3 regions of the Blautia sp. NSJ-140 genome follow, and region 2 is predicted to be linked to each of the others. Evidence: predicted binding sites of a transcription regulator. Region 2 holds the regulator's gene; each other region holds the start of a gene.

Region 1 (6,121 bases), on a different contig from region 2:
GACCTGCACCACAGAGATCTCTTGCAGATTTGTCCATCAGACCAGCTTTTGCAGCTGCCTGTGCTGAACATCCGGAAGCAATGATAATGATATCATTTGCGATACACTTCTTCATCAGTTCGATATGTGCATAGTCAGGACGGATCTTAGGATTGTTACATCCAACCATAGCGACAGCACCACGGATAACACCGGAAGTGATGCACTCAAGTAATGGTTTGGTTGTTCCTGTTACGTCAACCTGAGAGTTTGTAACACCATCAAGAACTTTAACGATTGCTTCTACTGAGTAACCAACAGTAGCTTTCTGTTTCATCTGTGGGATATGTACAAGCTCAGGTTTTCTGTTCTTGAAGTTATCGATAGCCATCTTAACGATTGCTTTTGCATTTTCTCCTGCTGTCTCAGCGTTGAATCTGATAAATTCAGAATCCGGCATCTGAGCGATCGGAGAAGTTGTAACAAATTTGGTATGGAAGCATTTGCTCAGAGGTCCTAATGCAGGGAAGATACACTGAACGTCAACTACGATTGCCTCGCAGGCACCTGTCAGTACCACGTTCTCCTGCTGCAGGAAGTTACCAGCCATCGGAACACCACGACGCATAGCTACCTCATTAGAAGTACAGCATACACCGGAAACGGTGATTCCTTTTGCTCCTACAGATTTTGCATAATCGATCATTTCTTTGCTGTCTGCATACTCACAGATCATCTCAGAAAGACTCGGATCATGTCCGTGTACAACAATGTTTACGTTCTCTTCAACCATTACTCCAAGGTTAGCCTCTGTGTCAAGCGGCTTCGGGGTTCCGAATAATACATCAGAGAACTCTGTTCCCATCATGGAACCGCCCCATCCATCAGCCAGTCCACAGCGAATAGACTGTTTTACAAGTGCTTCCGGAAGAGAAGAACATCCCATATGACTCATATGCAGGGAACTTGCAACCTCACGGTCGATAGCACGTGGTGCGATTTCGTTCTCGATCAGTTTTTCTTTCTGTCCTGCAGGCATTCTGTCAAGGAATCTCTGATATCCGAACGGTTTACCATATTCCATAAGACCGATCTCTGCCATCTCATGAGCCAGATCATAGATATCCTTGCCTTCTGTTTCTACGCCCCACTCTTTAGCAATGCGAAGAAGTTTCTCAGGATCTTTTACCTGATAATTTCCGCCCTCTTTTGCACAGTACAGTGTATGACAGATCTCACGACCATGATCGGAGTGAGTAGCTGCACCACCAGCTGTAAATTTAAGGAAGTTTCTTCCTACGATACCATGAGCATCACATCCGCAGACTCCTCTTGGAGCCTTCGGTGTAATACGGCACGGTCCCATTGCACAGATACGGCAGCAGATACCCTGCTCACCGAATTTACAGTGCGGAGTCTGGTTCTTTGCACGGATCTGCCATGCATCTGCTCCTACCTTTGCACCTGTCTCGAGAAGACGGGCTGTAGCGGCTTCAAATTCCTCCACTGTAGTTAATTTGAATTCACTCATTATAGACCTCCTTTAATAGCACATCTATTTATTTTTTCTTTTTTATAATAAGCCCCGGGCAGGAACCCATCCCCACCCATGGGTTATTCTCTTTTTTAAAAAAAGGTTTATATTTAATTATAAACCTAATTTATCAAAAATTTCAAAAGCTGCTTTTCTCATCGGATTATCTTCAGGAAGAGTAACGGTTGGTTTCCCGTCGCAGTCATATTCATAAACTGTCTCATCCTGTGGTACTACACCGATCAGATCGAGTCCCTGTTTCTGGATCTCCTCAAGGATTCCCGGATTCAGTTCTGCTTTTGGTGCGCGGTTGATAATAAGGCCCACTCTGGAAGGTTTCATATCACATTCCTTAATAAGCTCTGCAATCCTGCCAACTGCCTGTACGCCTCTTCTGGAACAGTCACTTACAAGAATTGCTGTCTCCATGCTCGGAAGGATTCCTCTGCTGATATGTTCCATTCCTGCTTCATTATCCACAACAATATATGGATAATTCTTCTGGTATTTGGCAAGCTGTGCCTGAAGCAGGCCATTCACAAAGCAATAGCATCCTTTTCCCTGGGTTCTTCCCATCACAAGAAGATCGTAATCATCTTCCTCAGCAAGAGCATCCTCGAAACGTACCTCTGCATAATCTGCCTTGGACATTCCTTTTGGAATCGGGCTTTTCTCTGTCATCTCGGCATGTGCGATCTCCTCACGGACATCGCCAAGAGTCGTATCTACTTCTACGCCAAGAACCTCGTTCAGATTTGAATTGGCATCTGCATCTACCGCCAGTACAGGTCCTTTTTTCTTTTCGCAGAGATACTGGATCAGCATTCCGCATAATGTAGTTTTTCCAACGCCGCCTTTTCCGGCGACTGCAATAACATGTGCCATAAAACGGGCACCTCCTGATTTAATATCTGTTATGCCGGCGCATAAGGGAGGTGCCTGATACTGTTCTGACACCTCCGCATCGTGCCGGAATTCTTATTTATTTCGTTAATGATTAGATAAGTGTACGAAGTCCGGATCTGTCAATGATCTCGGATACATCTTTCCATTTGTTTAATGCATAAAGATGGATACCGTCAACACCAAGAGCGCGATACTCATCGATCTGTCTGATGGTGTATTCGATTCCTTCTTCTTTGAATCGTTTAACCTTGTCCTCATAGAACATGTCAAATGGTTTACCATCAGCATCTTTAGCGTTAAACGGATTCGGGAACAGCCAGTTCCTGGAGATCAGCCTGCAAAGCTCACTGTCCATTACACAGCCGTTACGTGAAAGGGCCATATTAATGGTAGCTGCCTGATCCAAAATCGGCATTACGCCAACATCTACAGGCATTGTCACTCCAGCCTCGCGGATAGCGTCCAACCAGTATTTAAACTGTTCCATATCCCAGCAGAGCTGAGTCATGATATAATCAGCACCATTGTCCTGTTTCTGTCTCAAAACAGCAATGTCAGCATCCAAGCTTCTGCATGCGATATGGCCTTCCGGTGAACCGGCTACTGCAATCTCAAACTTATCGCCAAATTCATCACGGACAAATTTAACAAGGTCTGTCGCATAATTGAAGTCTCCGCAGGTCGTTGTCTCACCAAGCGGAATATCTCCGCGAAGTGCCAACATATGGTCAACGCCATCTGACAGATACCGTTCCAACTGCTGTCTGATTCCTTCTTTTGTGTTCTTGATCACTGTGAAGTGTGTTACAGGAATAGTTCCTGCATTCCTGATCATCTGGCATACTTCCCTGTTGGCTCCGACATTTCCGCCGCCGGCACCGTATGTACAGGAAATATACTCCGGTCTATACTTCATGAGATGTTCAATGGTTCCCGGCAGATTTGCCATGCCTTTTTCTGTCTTTGGCGGAAAAAGTTCAAAGGAAAGCAACATTTTTTCTCTCATTGCTTCAGATAATTTCATCGATCGTCCCTCCACATCTTACGTCTTGATCATATCAGTTACACTGCAGTTTCACGATGCTGTTTGCAAGATCCACCATAAGGATACTGCCTTCTACCTCACGCTCATCTCCCATGATATCACGAAGGATCAATTTATTTCCGTCTACATCGATCCGGCTTACATTCTTAAAAATTACAGAATTATCTTCTTCCTTATATACTGTTGCAAGACACATAATCATTCCTCCAAATAAGTGGCGTCATTTAACCACTATGCTGTCAAAACTATTCTGTCAGTTTTTATTTCAACTCTTCCTTAACAAGTGTAAGGGCAAGTCCAAGCCTCATATTACCTTTCTGAAAATCTGCTACTGCCTCTTTGATCGTCTTAGCAGCTGCATCCATGTTAAGCTTCTTAAGATTGTCAGCCATCTGATCAAGTTCTGCAGCATGATGCTCGTTATGCTGCAGCATATAGGTAAGAAGTGCTACAGTCTCATTCTTGCAGTCACCATTCTCACAGGAACCGCAGTGCCCATCACCGTGTGTATGACAATGGCTGTCTCCTTCCGCATGGCTGTGTGTATGGCTGTGAGTCACACCATCCTCATGGGTGTGCTCATGTGTATGTTCATGGCTATCTGCATGTCCATGCTGAACAAGATTGCCATTCTCATCTTTGATTAAATGCATAAATACCCCTTTCCTGTATCCGCCGTACGGACACTCTCATGACAAGAATTTATCAATTAAATTCATTATACATCTTTTCACTGTTATTATCAAGAAAATAATTATAAAAAATAGCCAAAATTATATGCTGTTTTTCCTATTTTTCCAAAAACTTTGACAGTAAATTAACTCGATTGTTTCATTTTTAACGAAGTTAGTTTCTTCAAACCATTACTCTTTACCCAATCTGCTTTCCTGGCCAAGTCTAAGCTTTATCACTTTTGTAATATAATTGATGTGATTCTTTCATATTTTTGTGCTATAATAGCAAAAGCATGGAAAGCAGAACATACAAGGAGGAATTATTTTGAAAAAAACTGTTTTTCTGAACAACGACAGAGAAATGCCTCTTCTGGGGCTTGGCGTATACAAGTTGCCCGATGACGTACAGGCCGAAGCAGCCGTCACATCTGCTATTTCCGCCGGCTACCGCATGATCGATACCGCTTCTGTTTATAAAAATGAAGAAAGCGTTGGACGTGCCATTGCCAAATGCGGAGTTCCCAGAAAGGATCTTTTCATCACCAGCAAGATCTGGAACAATGCGCAGCGTCTCGGCGATGTCCAGGGAGCATTTTCCCGTAGCCTCGACCGTCTGAAAGTCAGTTATGTAGATCTCTATCTGATACACTGGCCGGTTCCCGGCTGCTATTTAAGCACCTGGAAAGAGCTGGAATCCATTCTTGACTCCGGACGTGCTTTAAGTATCGGCGTCAGTAATTTTGATATCCGGCATCTGGAAGAGCTTCGTAAGATATCCGGGATTATTCCTGCTGTAAACCAGATCGAGTGCCATCCTTTGTGTTACCCTACTGAACTGATCGAATACTGCAAGGCTTTCGGTATTCAGGTACAGGCTTATGCTCCTCTGGCAAGAGGTGCATATTTTGATAATGATGTAATGTGTGTTCTGGGGACCAAATATGCCCGGACACCTGCTCAGATCGGACTTCGCTGGGCAATACAGAAGGGAATTTCTGTCATTCCGAAATCCATCAACCCGGAACGAATCCGTAGCAATGGAAACATCTTTGACTTCAATATCGAGGATGAAGATATGGCGATCATCGATACACTGAACGAAGATCTGCATACTTCTCATGTTCCGGAAGATCTCCGTGATATTCAGTTTTAATTTCCATAATAATGCAAAAAGATATCTGCCAGATTATAAGTGATCTCCTGGCAGATATCTTTTTTTCTTTTCACCTGATATGGTAATCCTATAATTCTGCGCTTAGTATTTCACATGTCTGAAACTGATAAATACTTGACTGATCCGCTCACGCATTTTCCCACGGAAGCATGGGCGTTTCCACTTTTTTATCACGCAGCATCAGGTCCATTACTGCTTCCGCTGCTGATTTTCCTTCAAACAGTACGCGGTTCACTTCCGTTATGATAGGCATCTCCACCTCATATTTCTCTGCAAGCTCTCTTGCAGCTCTTGCAGAATAAACGCCTTCCACAACCATCTGCACTTCTTTCATAGCTTCTTCCATCGTATATCCCTGGCCGATCAGGTATCCGGCCTTTCGATTACGGCTATGCTTACTTGCACAGGTCACGATCAGGTCTCCGATCCCGGACAGGCCGTAAAAGGTCTCCATCTGCGCACCCATTTTTTTGCCAAGTCTTCCTATCTCCGTGATTCCCCTGGTAATCAGTGCTGCCTTGGTATTATCTCCATATCCAAGGCCGTCGGCAGTACCTGCTGCCAGTGCGATCACATTTTTCAATGCTCCGCCAAGCTCTACCCCAAGAATATCCGGTGTTGTATACACACGGAACACAGGGCTCATAAAAATGCTCTGAAGGTATTCCGCAGTTTCCTGTGAATGTGCGCTGATCACACAGGTTGTAGGAAGTCCGCGTCCTACTTCTTCCGCATGGCTTGGACCGGAAAGTACGGCTACATTACCCTGCGGGATTTCTTCTTCGATCACCTCACTGAGTGTTTTCAGT
Region 2 (6,121 bases):
ATCAGGACCCAGCCCTTATTGGAAAGCTGTCTCGGATAGCCATCTGCATAACCTACGGGAATCGTTGCCATTCTGGTAAAACGTTCCGTAACAAACGTTCCTCCATAGCTTACCGCTGTTCCGCGTTCCACATTTTTCACATAGGATACATGACTTTTCAGCTCCATTGCAGGTGTCAGCTTCACGATATCACGTTCTACTTCTTCTGACGGATAAATACCGTAAATGGTGATGCCGGCACGAACGACATTGAGATTTGCTTCCGGAACACGGATGATACCTGCACTGTTGGAGCAGTGACGTACCGGGATATGAACGCCTCTTTTTTCCAGAAGCTCTGCAAAACGGAGATAACGGTCCAGCTGCACCAGTGCAGGAGAACGGTCAGCCTCATCCGCCCTGGCAAAATGAGTAAACATTCCCTCGATCACCAGATTCGGGATTTTTGAGATTTTTTCGATCTTTACCGCATTTTCCGGAATATCCGCATATCCGATCCTTGTCATTCCCGTATCCAGAGCCAGATGAATATGTACATTTTTTCCAATGCGTGCACCTGCTTTTGCATATTCTGCCGCTGTATTAAGATCCGATATGGTGATCCGGATATCATTGGCTGCAAGTTCCTCATAATATTCCTCAAATACAAGGCCAAGGATCAGGACAGGCTTGGTGATCCCTGCATGCCGAAGCTCCAGTGCCTCCTCTGCAGTAGCTGTTGCAAATCCCCAGATATAATCATAGTCCTGGATCAGATGGGCAATAGCTCTGGCACCATGGCCATAACCGTCCGCTTTGATCACAGCGATGATCTTTGTCCCTTCTTTGACATTTTTATGCATTTCCTCAAAATTGTGGGCAATGGCGTCCAGTGATACCAGTGCTTTTACTCTCTCGTATTTTTTCATAATTCCGACTCCTCTTCACCTATAGCTAATGCCTTGGGCAGATATTCTATGATATCTCCTGCCAGCATACTGCGCTTTCCTTTTTCAGCGGCTGCAAGATCACCGCAAAGTCCGTGAAGATAAACACCTAACGCGGCCTTTAAAACCATGGGAGGCTGTTCCTCCGTTTTCAGATACATACATAACACTGCTGCCAGGATCCCGGAAAGCACATCTCCGCTTCCTGCAGTTGCCATTCCGGAATTACCGGAAAGATTCAAATACATCTGTCCTTTCTCATCTGCGATCACCGTACATGCATCCTTCAATACGCACACAGAGCCTCTTTCCGCAGCACATTTCAATGCAGTATCTGCGATCTCATGCTGGATCTCCTGGATCGTTCTGCCACTGAGCCGGCTCATTTCTCCGATATGCGGTGTCAGAACCACATGCTCTCCCAGATACTGGTGCCACTGAGGATGTGCAGCCAGAAGGTTCAGACCGTCAGCATCCAAGATCAGCGGTTTTTTCTCCCGGGCAGCCGCCGTGAGAAACCACTGTTCTCTCTCACGGCTGGCCACTGATGTTCCAAGTCCCGGTCCGATCACGATCACATCACACCAGGATAGAAGCTGTTCATTGGATTCCTGATCAAAACGACTGCAGACCATAGCCTCCGGAAGGAGTATCTGCAATGGGATCCTGTTGGCTTCCACAGTCTGGATCTTTACCATTCCCGCACCGGCACGAAGTGCTGCACTGGCGCTTAAATAAGCAGCTCCGCACATTCCCTCACTTCCGGTCACAAAGAGCACTTTTCCGAAGGTACCCTTGTTTCCGCCGGGATCACGTTCCGGAAACAGCTTCAGATCTTTATTTTCCAGACAGGCGGCAGATGCAGTCACAGCTTCCTGCTCATAGATCCCGATATCGGCGGTAACGATCCTTCCTGCATACAGTCTTCCCGGATAAAAGCAAAGACCTCTTTTCCGGTAGGCAAATGTGACAGTCAGGTCGGCGCTGAAGGCAATTCCCATTTCCAGGCCAGTATCTCCGTTTACTCCTGACGGGATGTCAACTGCGATCTTTTTGGCCCTCGCACTGTTCATCTCATGGATGATATCAGCATAATGCCCCTCGATCGGACGCGTCAGGCCTACCCCAAACACGGCATCTACTATAGTAGTATATTCACTCCACTGCGGGTTATTCACCTCAGGGACACGATAACCGGAAGCGATCTTATACTGAAGAGCTGTCTCTCTGGTCATTTTATCTTTGTTTCCGACCATATAAAACTCTGCCCGGACTCCCTTCAGATGGAACAATCTGGCAACAGCGATACCGTCACCGCCATTATTTCCGCTTCCGCAGACTACCAGGATCCTTTCGTCCTTCTGGAGATACTTTTCTGTTTCCTCTACCACCTTCAGTGCTGCCCGCTCCATCAGAACCTCGGAGGGAACTCCGATCTCACGGATCGTTGTGGAGTCCAGATCCTTCATTTCTGCGCAGGTAACAAGCTTCTTCATTCTGTCTTCTGCCTCCCCTCTGTCATAGAGAAAGCTGCCGTTTCCGGCAGCTTAACAATTCTTACTTATCCACATGTTCCTGCCTGTATTTGCTGAGATTATAAGACAGTGTCATCAGACTCTCGGAAAGATGAACGTTCTCTACGATCACATCATCCGGTGTCTCAAGATCAAGATGTGCAAAATTCCAGATTGCCTTGATTCCGTTCTCCACCAGAATATCTGCCATTTCCTTGGCTTTATTCTTGGGAAGTGTCAGGATCGCGATCTCCACGTTATTCTCTCTCAGGAAAAACGGAAGCTCACTGAGCATCTGGATCTCGAGTCCACGGACTGCGATGCCCTCAAGCACAGGATTTACGTCAAAGATACCAACAAGCCTGAACCCGCGCTTCTCAAAATCCACATAATTGGCAAGTGCCTGTCCCAGATTACCGGCTCCCAGGATGATCATCGGATGAACGGTATCCAGTCCCAGGATCTTACCGATCTCTGTATAAAGATAGTGTACATTATAGCCATACCCCTGCTGCCCAAAACCGCCGAAATTATTAAGATCCTGACGGATCTGAGAAGCTGTGGTATGCATCTTCTTACTTAATTCATTGGAAGAAATACGTTCTACATTATCTTCCATCAGCTCTCCTAAGTAGCGGTAATAGCGTGGCAGACGCTTAATCACCGCTTTCGAGATTTGTTTTGTCTCCACGATAGTTTTCCTCCTTACCTTACACTAGGTTAATTATAACGAATTGACATTTTCCTGTCAATTAAAGTTGTCTATTCTGTACAAATTTCTTTATATTTTTTCTAATAATTGATTTTTTCTTTGAAATCCCGGCAGTTTCCGTTATAATAGGTGGAGGATTTTTCCCTGTTCAGACATAAACAGGGGTGATTCTTTATACAGGAGGACAGTTTTTATGATTTTATCATGTCAGAATATATGCAAGGCCTTTGGCGAAAAAGTAATTTTAAATGATGCATCCTTTCACATTGAAGACCGTGAAAAGGCTGCTCTGATCGGCTGCAACGGTGCAGGAAAGACCACACTGCTGCGGATCATCATGCAGGAGCTTTCTGCTGATTCCGGTACCGTGGTGCTTGCCCGGGATAAAAATATCGGCTATCTTGCCCAGTACCAGGATATCCATGGACATCATACCATCTACGAGGAGCTTCTTACCACCAAGCAGCACATCATCGATATGGAACGCCGTATCCGCAATATGGAACAGGAAATGAACACCGTGACCGGTGATGATCTGAACCGTCTGATGGAAACCTATACCCGTCTGACTCATCAGTTTGAACTGGAAAACGGATACGCTTACAAAAGTGAGCTGACCGGTGTCTTAAAGGGTCTTGGCTTCACGGAGGAAGATTATGACAAGCAGATCGAAACTCTTTCCGGCGGTCAGAAAACCCGTGTGGCACTGGGCAAGATGCTTCTTTCCAAGCCGGATATCCTGCTTCTGGATGAGCCAACCAACCACCTGGATATGGAAAGCATCTCCTGGCTGGAAACTTATCTTCTGAATTATCCGGGAGCTGTTTTTATCGTCTCCCATGACCGTTATTTTCTGGATAAGGTGGTCACCAAGGTCATTGAGATCGAAGCCGGACAGACCCGCGTATACAGCGGCAACTATTCTGCCTATGCTCTCAAGAAGGCTCAGCTTCGTGACGCACAGTACAAGGCATACTTAAATCAGCAGCGAGATATCAAGCATCAGGAAGCCGTTATCGCCAAGCTGAAATCCTTTAACCGTGAAAAATCCATCAAGCGTGCGGAAAGCCGTGAAAAAATGCTGGACCGTGTACAGAGGATCGAAAAACCTCTTGAGCTCCAGGACCGGATGCGTATCTCTCTGGAGCCACGGGTGTTAAGCGGAAACGACGTGCTCCACGTGGAAGAGCTTTCCAAGGCCTTTCCGGGACAGACCCTGTTCTCCGATATCTCCTTTGATATCAAACGAGGCGAGCGTGTGGCACTGATCGGAAACAACGGAACCGGAAAGACCACCATGCTGAAGATCATCAACGGTCTTATTGAAGCAGATGCCGGCAAATTTTCCCTTGGTTCCAAGGTGCAGATCGGTTATTACGATCAGGAACATCATGTTCTGCATATGGACAAGACAATTTTCCAGGAAATCTCCGATACTTATCCGACTCTCACAGAGACCGAGATCCGAAATATGCTTGCCGCATTTCTCTTTACCGGAGATGATGTTTTCAAGGAAATCTCCGCACTTTCCGGTGGAGAAAGAGGCCGTGTTTCCCTTGCAAAGCTAATGCTTTCCGAAGCCAACTTCCTGATCCTTGACGAGCCTACCAACCATCTGGATATTGCCTCCAAGGAAATTCTGGAGGAAGCATTGGTCAGCTACACCGGTACAGTCCTTTATGTATCCCATGACCGTTACTTTATCAATCAGACTGCGACCAGGATCATGGAGCTGACAAACCAGGCAGTGGTAAATTACATCGGTGATTATGATTACTATCTGGAAAAGAAGGATGAGCTGACCAGCACCTATGCACCGGGAAGTACCTCTCCGGAGGCACCTGCCGAAGAAAAAACGTTTTCCGAGAACAAGCTTTCCTGGCAGCAGATGAAGGAAGAACAGGCAAAGAAACGAAAACGGGAAGCCGAGCTGAAAAAAGTCGAAGCCCGTATCGAAGAGCTGGAAACAAGAGACAGCGAGATCGACGAAACCATGGTCCTTCCGGATGTCTGCACCAATGTAGCGGAATGTACAAAGCTGAGCCGCGAAAAAGCAGCCATCACTGAAGAACTGGAAAAGCTTTATGAAAAATGGGAAGAGCTGGCCTGACGGTCAGCTCTTTTTTATCCCCTTATGTTTTTATGGAAGCAGCATGCCGAGATGCTGTTCAAAGCATACACCATCGTTACGGTCTGTTCCTTCCTCCACCGCATCCCGGATCGATGCCGAGATAAAGTCCACGGCCAGCTCTGCACAGGTTTTCATGGAATATCTTTTTACCAGCCCTGCACTGAGCACGGATGCAAAAAGATCTCCTGTCCCGGAATAGCTTCCTCCGGATTTCTCTGCAAATATCCAGGAGCTGTTTCCGTTTTCCAGGACAAGATTCCCCATTTTCAGAGGCTGCCCTTCCTCTCTGTGATCCACTCCTGTGATCACAACGGAAGGAAGTGAAAATTTCCGGGCAAGTGCGCACCCGATCTCCCGGATCTCTTCCATCCGCCGGGCCTCTGATGCCTTTTGCAGTTCCTTCCAGATCTCCTCCATTTTTTCTTTTCCGTAAAGAAGGAGGAGAGCTTCCGTAAGGTTCGGTGTGATCACATAGGAACGGTGTGTCAGTTCGCAGAACCGGCTGCGGAGCTCTTCTGTATAGATCGGATAAACCGCGCCGTCATCCCCCATCACCGGATCTGTAAGGATCAGAGTATCCTTCCCTGCAAACGCATCCATAAATTTCAGGATCCTGTCTGCCTGCTTATCATCAGAAAGAAATCCTGTATAGATCCCATCCGGAGAAAATCCTCTTTTTTTCCACTGCTCCATATATGGTTCCATATGCTCTGTGAAATCCTCACAGAAATAACTTTCATAACCGGTCTGGTTGCTTAAAACAGCGGTGGGAAGGGGACACGCCTGGACTCCCATCACCGAGATCACCGGGATCGCTGCTGTCAGTGAACATTTCCCC
Region 3 (6,121 bases), on a different contig from region 2:
CGCGGTATGTCCCGGGTTTTTTCTTTATTTATTAATTCCCTTCATGGAAAGGCTGATACGTTTTTTCTTCATATCAACACCAAGAACACGGACATCCACGATGTCTCCCACACTGACCGCTTCCAGCGGATGTTTGATGAATTTCTCGCTCATCTCAGAAATATGGACCAGGCCGTCCTGATGCACACCGATATCCACAAAAGCGCCGAAGTCAATAACATTGCGGACAGTTCCCTTAAGAACCATGCCCTCTTTCAGATCCTTCATGTCCAGTACATCAGTACGGAGAATCGGTTTCGGCATCTCGTCACGTGGATCTCTGGCAGGTTTTTCCAGTTCCTTTACGATATCACGTAAGGTTGGCTCTCCGATCTCCAGCTCCTTTGCCAGTTTTCCGTAATCGCGGATCTGTCCGGAAATACCGGAAAGCTTGCGCTCTGCCACATCTTCCGGTGTGTAGCCTAGCTTTTCCAGGAGTTTTTTTGCTGCGTCATAGCTTTCCGGATGGACACTGGTTGCGTCCAGGGGATTTTTGCCTCCTGTGATCCGTGTGAAACCTGCACACTGCTCAAAGGCTTTCGGACCAAGCTTGGCAACCTTAAGAAGCTCTCTTCTTGTCTGGAAACGGCCATTTTCCTCACGGTAGGCTACGATATTCTTTGCGATGGCCTTACTGATTCCGGAAATATACTCCAGGAGGGAGGCAGATGCCGTATTCAGATCCACTCCGACCTTGTTTACACAATCTTCCACAACACCGTTAAGGGCTTCTCCCAGCTTCTTCTGGTTCATATCATGCTGATACTGACCGACACCAATGGATTTCGGATCGATCTTTACAAGCTCTGCAAGCGGATCCTGTACACGTCTTGCGATGGATGCGGCGCTTCTCTGTCCAACATCGAAATTCGGGAATTCTTCCGTGGCAAGCTTGCTTGCGGAATATACAGAAGCACCTGCCTCGTTGGTGATGACATACTGGACCTTTTCCGGAATTTCCTTAAGAAGCTCCACGATGATCTGCTCGGATTCTCTGGATGCCGTTCCGTTTCCTACAGAGATCAGTGTCACATGATATTTGCTGATAAGCTTTTTCAGGGTTTCCTTTGCGGCACGGATCTTGGTCTCATTGGTTGGTGCTGTGGGATAAATAACTGTGGTATCCAGAACCTTTCCGGTCGGATCTACCACTGCCAGCTTGCATCCGGTACGGAAGGCAGGGTCCCAGCCAAGAACTACCTGTCCTGCGATCGGAGGCTGCATGAGAAGCTGCTCCAGATTTTTGCCAAAGACATGGATGGCACCGTCCTCTGCTGCCTCTGTAAGGGCGCTCCGGATCTCACGCTCAATAGCCGGTCCGATGAGACGTTTATAGCTGTCCTCAATGGCTTCTTTCAGAACAGGTGTAGTGTATGGATTAGCGCGGACGATCACCTGTTTTTCAAGATAACGGATGATCTCTTCCTCAGGTGCAAGGATCTTCACAGTAAGGAATTTCTCTTTCTCACCACGGTTCAGAGCAAGGACACGATGACCTGCAAGCTTTTTCACCGGCTCTTCAAAGTCATAATACATCTCGTATACAGACTGCTCCTTCTCATCTCTCGCATTAGAGCATATAGTTCCCTTATCCATTGTTCTCTTACGGATGCTGATACGATAATCTGCTTCATCGGAAATGTGCTCCGCAATGATATCTCTGGCACCACTGATGGCCTCTTCCACAGTTTTGACTTCTTTTTCCTCAGAAAGAAATGCTTTTGCCTCTTCTTCAAGAGGTTTCTTCGTCATCTGGAGAAGAATGATGTCAGCCAGAGGTCCCAGACCTTTTTCCCTGGCGATGATGGCACGTGTACGGCGCTTCGGGCGGTACGGACGGTAAAGATCCTCTACCACAACAAGTGTCTGCGCTGCCTCGATCTGTTTCTTCAGCTCCGGAGTCAGCTTGCCCTGCTCCTCGATGCTGCCCAGAACCTGAGCCTTTTTATCCTCAAGATTTCTTAAATAGGTAAGTCTCTCATTAAGATTACGAAGCTGTTCGTCGTTCAGTGTACCGGTTGCTTCCTTACGGTATCTGGAAATAAAAGGAATGGTGCAGCCTTCATCGATCAGCTTAACTGCTGCCTCAACCTGCCATTTCTCAACGTTCAATTCTCTGGTAATTACCTGAATAATATCCATTTTTATCTTTCTCCCGTTGTTTCAAATTTGCCTGAGGCTGCATTTTCCTCTTTACACAGCTTCTGACATTTATCAAAGATCAATCTGTGCGATCACGTCCTTCAGAGCATTGGCGCTTGCATGAAGCTTCTCTGTCTCCTCCTCGGTCAGCGGAACACGAACGATACGTTTTACACCTTCCGGTCCGATAGAAGCCATGGTACTAAGACATACGTCTTCAACACCGTACTCTCCGTGAAGCATGGTTGATACACTGACTATTGTATCAGATGCAGCAAGAAGAAGCGAGCAAAGTCTGCAAACAGATACGGCTACCGCATAAAATGTAGCACCCTTCTTGGCGATCACAGTTGATCCTGAAGTATGAACATACTCCAGAACCTCTTCTCTGTCAAGTGGCTGCAGATCTTTCTGATCCTCATGAACAATCTTGTCAAATTCATCAAGGGTCGCACCTGCAACAAAGGCTCTGGACCACGGTACAAAGGAAGTATCTCCATGCTCTCCGAATACATAGGCGTGGATGTTTTTCTCAGATACGCCGTAGTGCTGGGAAAGTCTGCAGCGGAGACGGGCCGTATCCAGGGCGGTTCCGGAACCAAGGATCTGGTTCTCTGGAAGACCGGAAATTTTTGCAAATGCGTAGGTCATGATATCACATGGGTTGCTTACAATAATATAAAGCGCTTTTGGAGCCACCTTTACGATCTCCGGAGTGATGCTCTTCATAATGTTGACATTGGTCTGTGTCAGCTCGATACGTGTCTGTCCCGGTTTTCTGGCAATGCCGGAAGTGATGATCACAATGTCAGAATCAGCCGCATCCGGATAATCTCCTGCCACAATGGAGATCGGTTCACGGAAGCTGGTTCCCTGGTCAATATCCATGACCTCGCCCTCTGCCTTCTGCCTGTTGATATCGATCAGGACAATTTCCGAGGCAATGCTCTTCTGTGATAAAGTGTAAGCGATAGTTGAACCCACGCTTCCTGCTCCGATGATCGTAATTTTACTGCTCATATTTGTTCTCCTTTCAGCGTTGTTTGTCATTTAAATAACAACTTTAATTACATACATTCAAACATAACATAAAACATTGCCCTGTGCAATAAAAATTTTATTGTATTTCTCAGGTTAATCCCTGCCAATTTGCATTTCAAATTATTTAAACCACTTGTATTTTCTGATATTTCCCCTATTATTCTGTATACATTCCTGTTATTTTTTTATCGATTTATAGAAACAATTTCAGAAACATGGCAAAAAACCTCTGAACTTCAAAAAAAATCAGAAGTCCAGAGGTTTCTTTCATCTCTTATTATTGGCTTAGATTCAGATGTTTATAGCTGTTCCAACGTTCACCCGGTTAATTCTTCGCCTGGGCAAGGGCCTTTTGTGCAGCGCCCAGGATCCCTTCGGATGAATATGTGGCCCCGCTGACAGTATCAATTCCATCTGCCGACTGGTTTGCCATGATCTGAGAATAGATCGTGCTCCATGCAGGATCAAAAAATTCCGGTGTATCCTGATTTGTCTGCTCAATGGATGCGATCTGGCCTCCTGAGATCGTGATTGTCAGATATGTTTTTCCTCCATATCCAAAAGCTGATCCCGTATACGTTCCATCTCTGTACATTCCCGCCGGTTCCGGTGCTTCCGTTGGCTCCGGTGTTGCATCCGGCTCATCTGTCCCTGGTGTTGGAGTTACATTGGGTTTTTCAGGAACCGGCGTCACATCCGGGTCGTCCGGCTCCGGCGTCGGGGTTGCTGCCGGTGTCTCTGTTGGCTTCGGTGTGGCTGTTGGTTTCGGCGTTGCCGCAGGTTTCGGTGTGGCTGTTGGCTTTGGTATCGGTTTCTTTATCGGAGTTGGTGTGGGTTTCTTTCCATACTCCGGATTGACCGCTTCTTTGAGAGCTTTTTTTACAGCATTCAGAATTCCGTTGGAAGAATAGGTTGCTCCGCTGACTGCATCAATATCATCCACAGAATCTGTGCCTATGATCTGTTTTTCCAGCACGCTCCATGCTCTTTCAAAAAACTGCTCCGTGTCCGTATTTTCCTGTTTCAGAGCTTCGATCACTCCATCCTTGATGGTCACAATTACTTTCACGTCTCCATTGAAGCCCTTTGCCGAAGCTGTATATTTACCGTCCAGATATTTTTTCGGACTGTCCGGATCTTCCGGCTCCTTTGCAGAAGATGGTTTTTTTGTAGGTGACGGTGATGGTGTCATAGTTGGTACAGCCGTTACTACAGGTGCAGGGGTGACCTGCTGGCTACTTCCATCTGCCGCTGCCTGGGAGAGCGCATTCTGAACTGCCTGGATGATTCCGTTTGAGGAATAGGTTGCTCCGCTGACTGCATCTACATTCGGTGTATTTCCTGCGATCATCTTGCTGATCACGCCCTGAGCTGATGCAAAATAAGATGCGGTTTCCCCGGATGCATCCAGAATATCAATGGCTGTGATCTTTCCTCCGCTGACTGTTACCTGTACACGGATCGTACCACCGAATCCGGTTCCAGATCCTTCATATACTCCATCTTTATAGCCATTGGCCGGAACTGCCGCTACCGGGGTCTGGGTAGAACCCTGTCCTGCCGCACCGGCATTGCTTTTTGCTGATTCTGAAACCGTTCTCGTACCAGAACTTTTTTTTGCTGCTGTTTTTTTCGCACTTTTCTTTGATGAGCTTTTCTTTGATGTACTGTTTTTCTTATCTGAGGCAGATGTGCTGTCAGAAACAGTATTTCCTTCTTCATATCCGAGATATTTTTCCAACTCCGAAGCAGACATCACGGTTGTCTCTGCTTTCTGTACTGCTTCCGTTGATTCCTCGGATCCCTTCGCCTTTATGCCCGAAAACGCAAGCGCCGCAATCACAGCTGCTGCAGGGATCATTTTCGTCCAGGGCACCTTGGGTGTGCCATTTTCGGCTGGTTTTTTATCTTTTAAATCTTTTTCCATGGATACTTGTTCTCCCCTCTTTCTATGCGGCTTCCCGTCAGGCATATGCTCTGTATCGCATTCCAGGTGATTTTCCGGATTGCTGTAGAAATGAGCAGACCTCTGCCGCAGACATAAAAGGGTCTGCGGCAGAGGTTGTTCTTACTCTTTGCTAAACAGTTGCATTATTTAACAGTTACCACAAATTTCTTTGTAATTCCGTTGCATTTCACTGTGATCGTTGCTTTACCTTTTTTGATTCCCTTTACAACACCCTTGCTGTTTACAGCTGCAACTTTTTTATTGCTGCTTGTATATGTAATCTTGCCTGCAGGTGCTGCTTTGGATCTGATGGTTGTTGTTTTACCTTTCTTGATCGTTGCGGAGGATTTTACAAGGCTGAATGCAGGATTCTTGATAACTACCTTGCAGGTTGTCTTCAGAGTTCCTGCCTTTGCTGTAATCGTAACGGTTCCTGCTTTGATTCCTTTTACAACACCTGTTTTGCTGTTTACGGTTGCAACCTTTGTGTTGCTGCTTGTGTATTTTACAGTTGCAGATGGTGTTGCAGTTGCTTTTACAGTTGCTGTTTTTCCTTTGTAGATCGTTACGGAGGCCTTTGCAAATTTAATTGTAGAAGCTTTTACTGTTACCTTGCAGGTTGCTGTGGCATTTCCGACCTTTGCTGTGATAACTGCTGTTCCGGCTTTTACGCCTTTAACAACACCCTTGCTGCTTACTGTTGCAACCTTTGTGTTGCCGGACTTAAATGTTACTGCTGCATCGCTGTCATTTGTTGTTGCCTTAAGAGTCGTCGTTTTTCCTGTATATACAGCAGCTGCTGTCTTATCAAGTGTAACTGTTACCTTCTGAAGCTCTTTCTCTGCTCCCTGAAGATGTTCAAGTGCTTCATTTACCTCAGCCTGACTTGCATCTGTTTTTGCAAGAATGTCTTCTGCTTCCTGAAGCTCACCGGCAAAGGACTTCCAGGTT

The links. Region 2 encodes Rex, which represses fermentation and respiration genes when NADH is low (regulators of the CRP and FNR family bind a similar motif). Its sites were predicted from a motif close to ATTGTTAANTANTTAACAAT; they were not measured.
Region 1: the regulator Rex is predicted to act here: its motif matches at 4,155-4,174, upstream of MUB50_RS04355 (cobalt transporter).
Region 3: the regulator Rex is predicted to act here: its motif matches at 3,224-3,243, upstream of MUB50_RS01790 (L-lactate dehydrogenase).

Annotation. Positions count from the first base shown of each region.
Region 1 is NZ_JALIFS010000003.1:11,535-17,655, reverse strand. It holds gene cooS (anaerobic carbon-monoxide dehydrogenase catalytic subunit) at 1-1,510, opposite strand, end outside; gene MUB50_RS04370 (ATP-binding protein) at 1,628-2,398, opposite strand; gene MUB50_RS04365 (methylenetetrahydrofolate reductase) at 2,511-3,443, opposite strand; gene MUB50_RS04360 (CooT family nickel-binding protein) at 3,478-3,660, opposite strand; gene MUB50_RS04355 (cobalt transporter) at 3,725-4,117, opposite strand; gene MUB50_RS04350 (aldo/keto reductase) at 4,464-5,291, shown strand; gene MUB50_RS04345 (NAD(P)H-dependent glycerol-3-phosphate dehydrogenase) at 5,440-6,121, opposite strand, start outside.
Region 2 is NZ_JALIFS010000005.1:41,506-47,626, reverse strand. It holds gene alr (alanine racemase) at 1-908, opposite strand, end outside; gene MUB50_RS07400 (NAD(P)H-hydrate dehydratase) at 905-2,422, opposite strand; gene MUB50_RS07395 (redox-sensing transcriptional repressor Rex) at 2,484-3,131, opposite strand; gene abc-f (ribosomal protection-like ABC-F family protein) at 3,346-5,262, shown strand; gene MUB50_RS07385 (pyridoxamine kinase) at 5,293-6,121, opposite strand, start outside.
Region 3 is NZ_JALIFS010000001.1:393,788-399,908, forward strand. It holds gene MUB50_RS01785 (Tex family protein) at 25-2,181, opposite strand; gene MUB50_RS01790 (L-lactate dehydrogenase) at 2,254-3,201, opposite strand; gene MUB50_RS01795 (FMN-binding protein) at 3,548-5,149, opposite strand; gene MUB50_RS01800 (penicillin-binding Tp47 domain C-containing protein) at 5,314-6,121, opposite strand, start outside.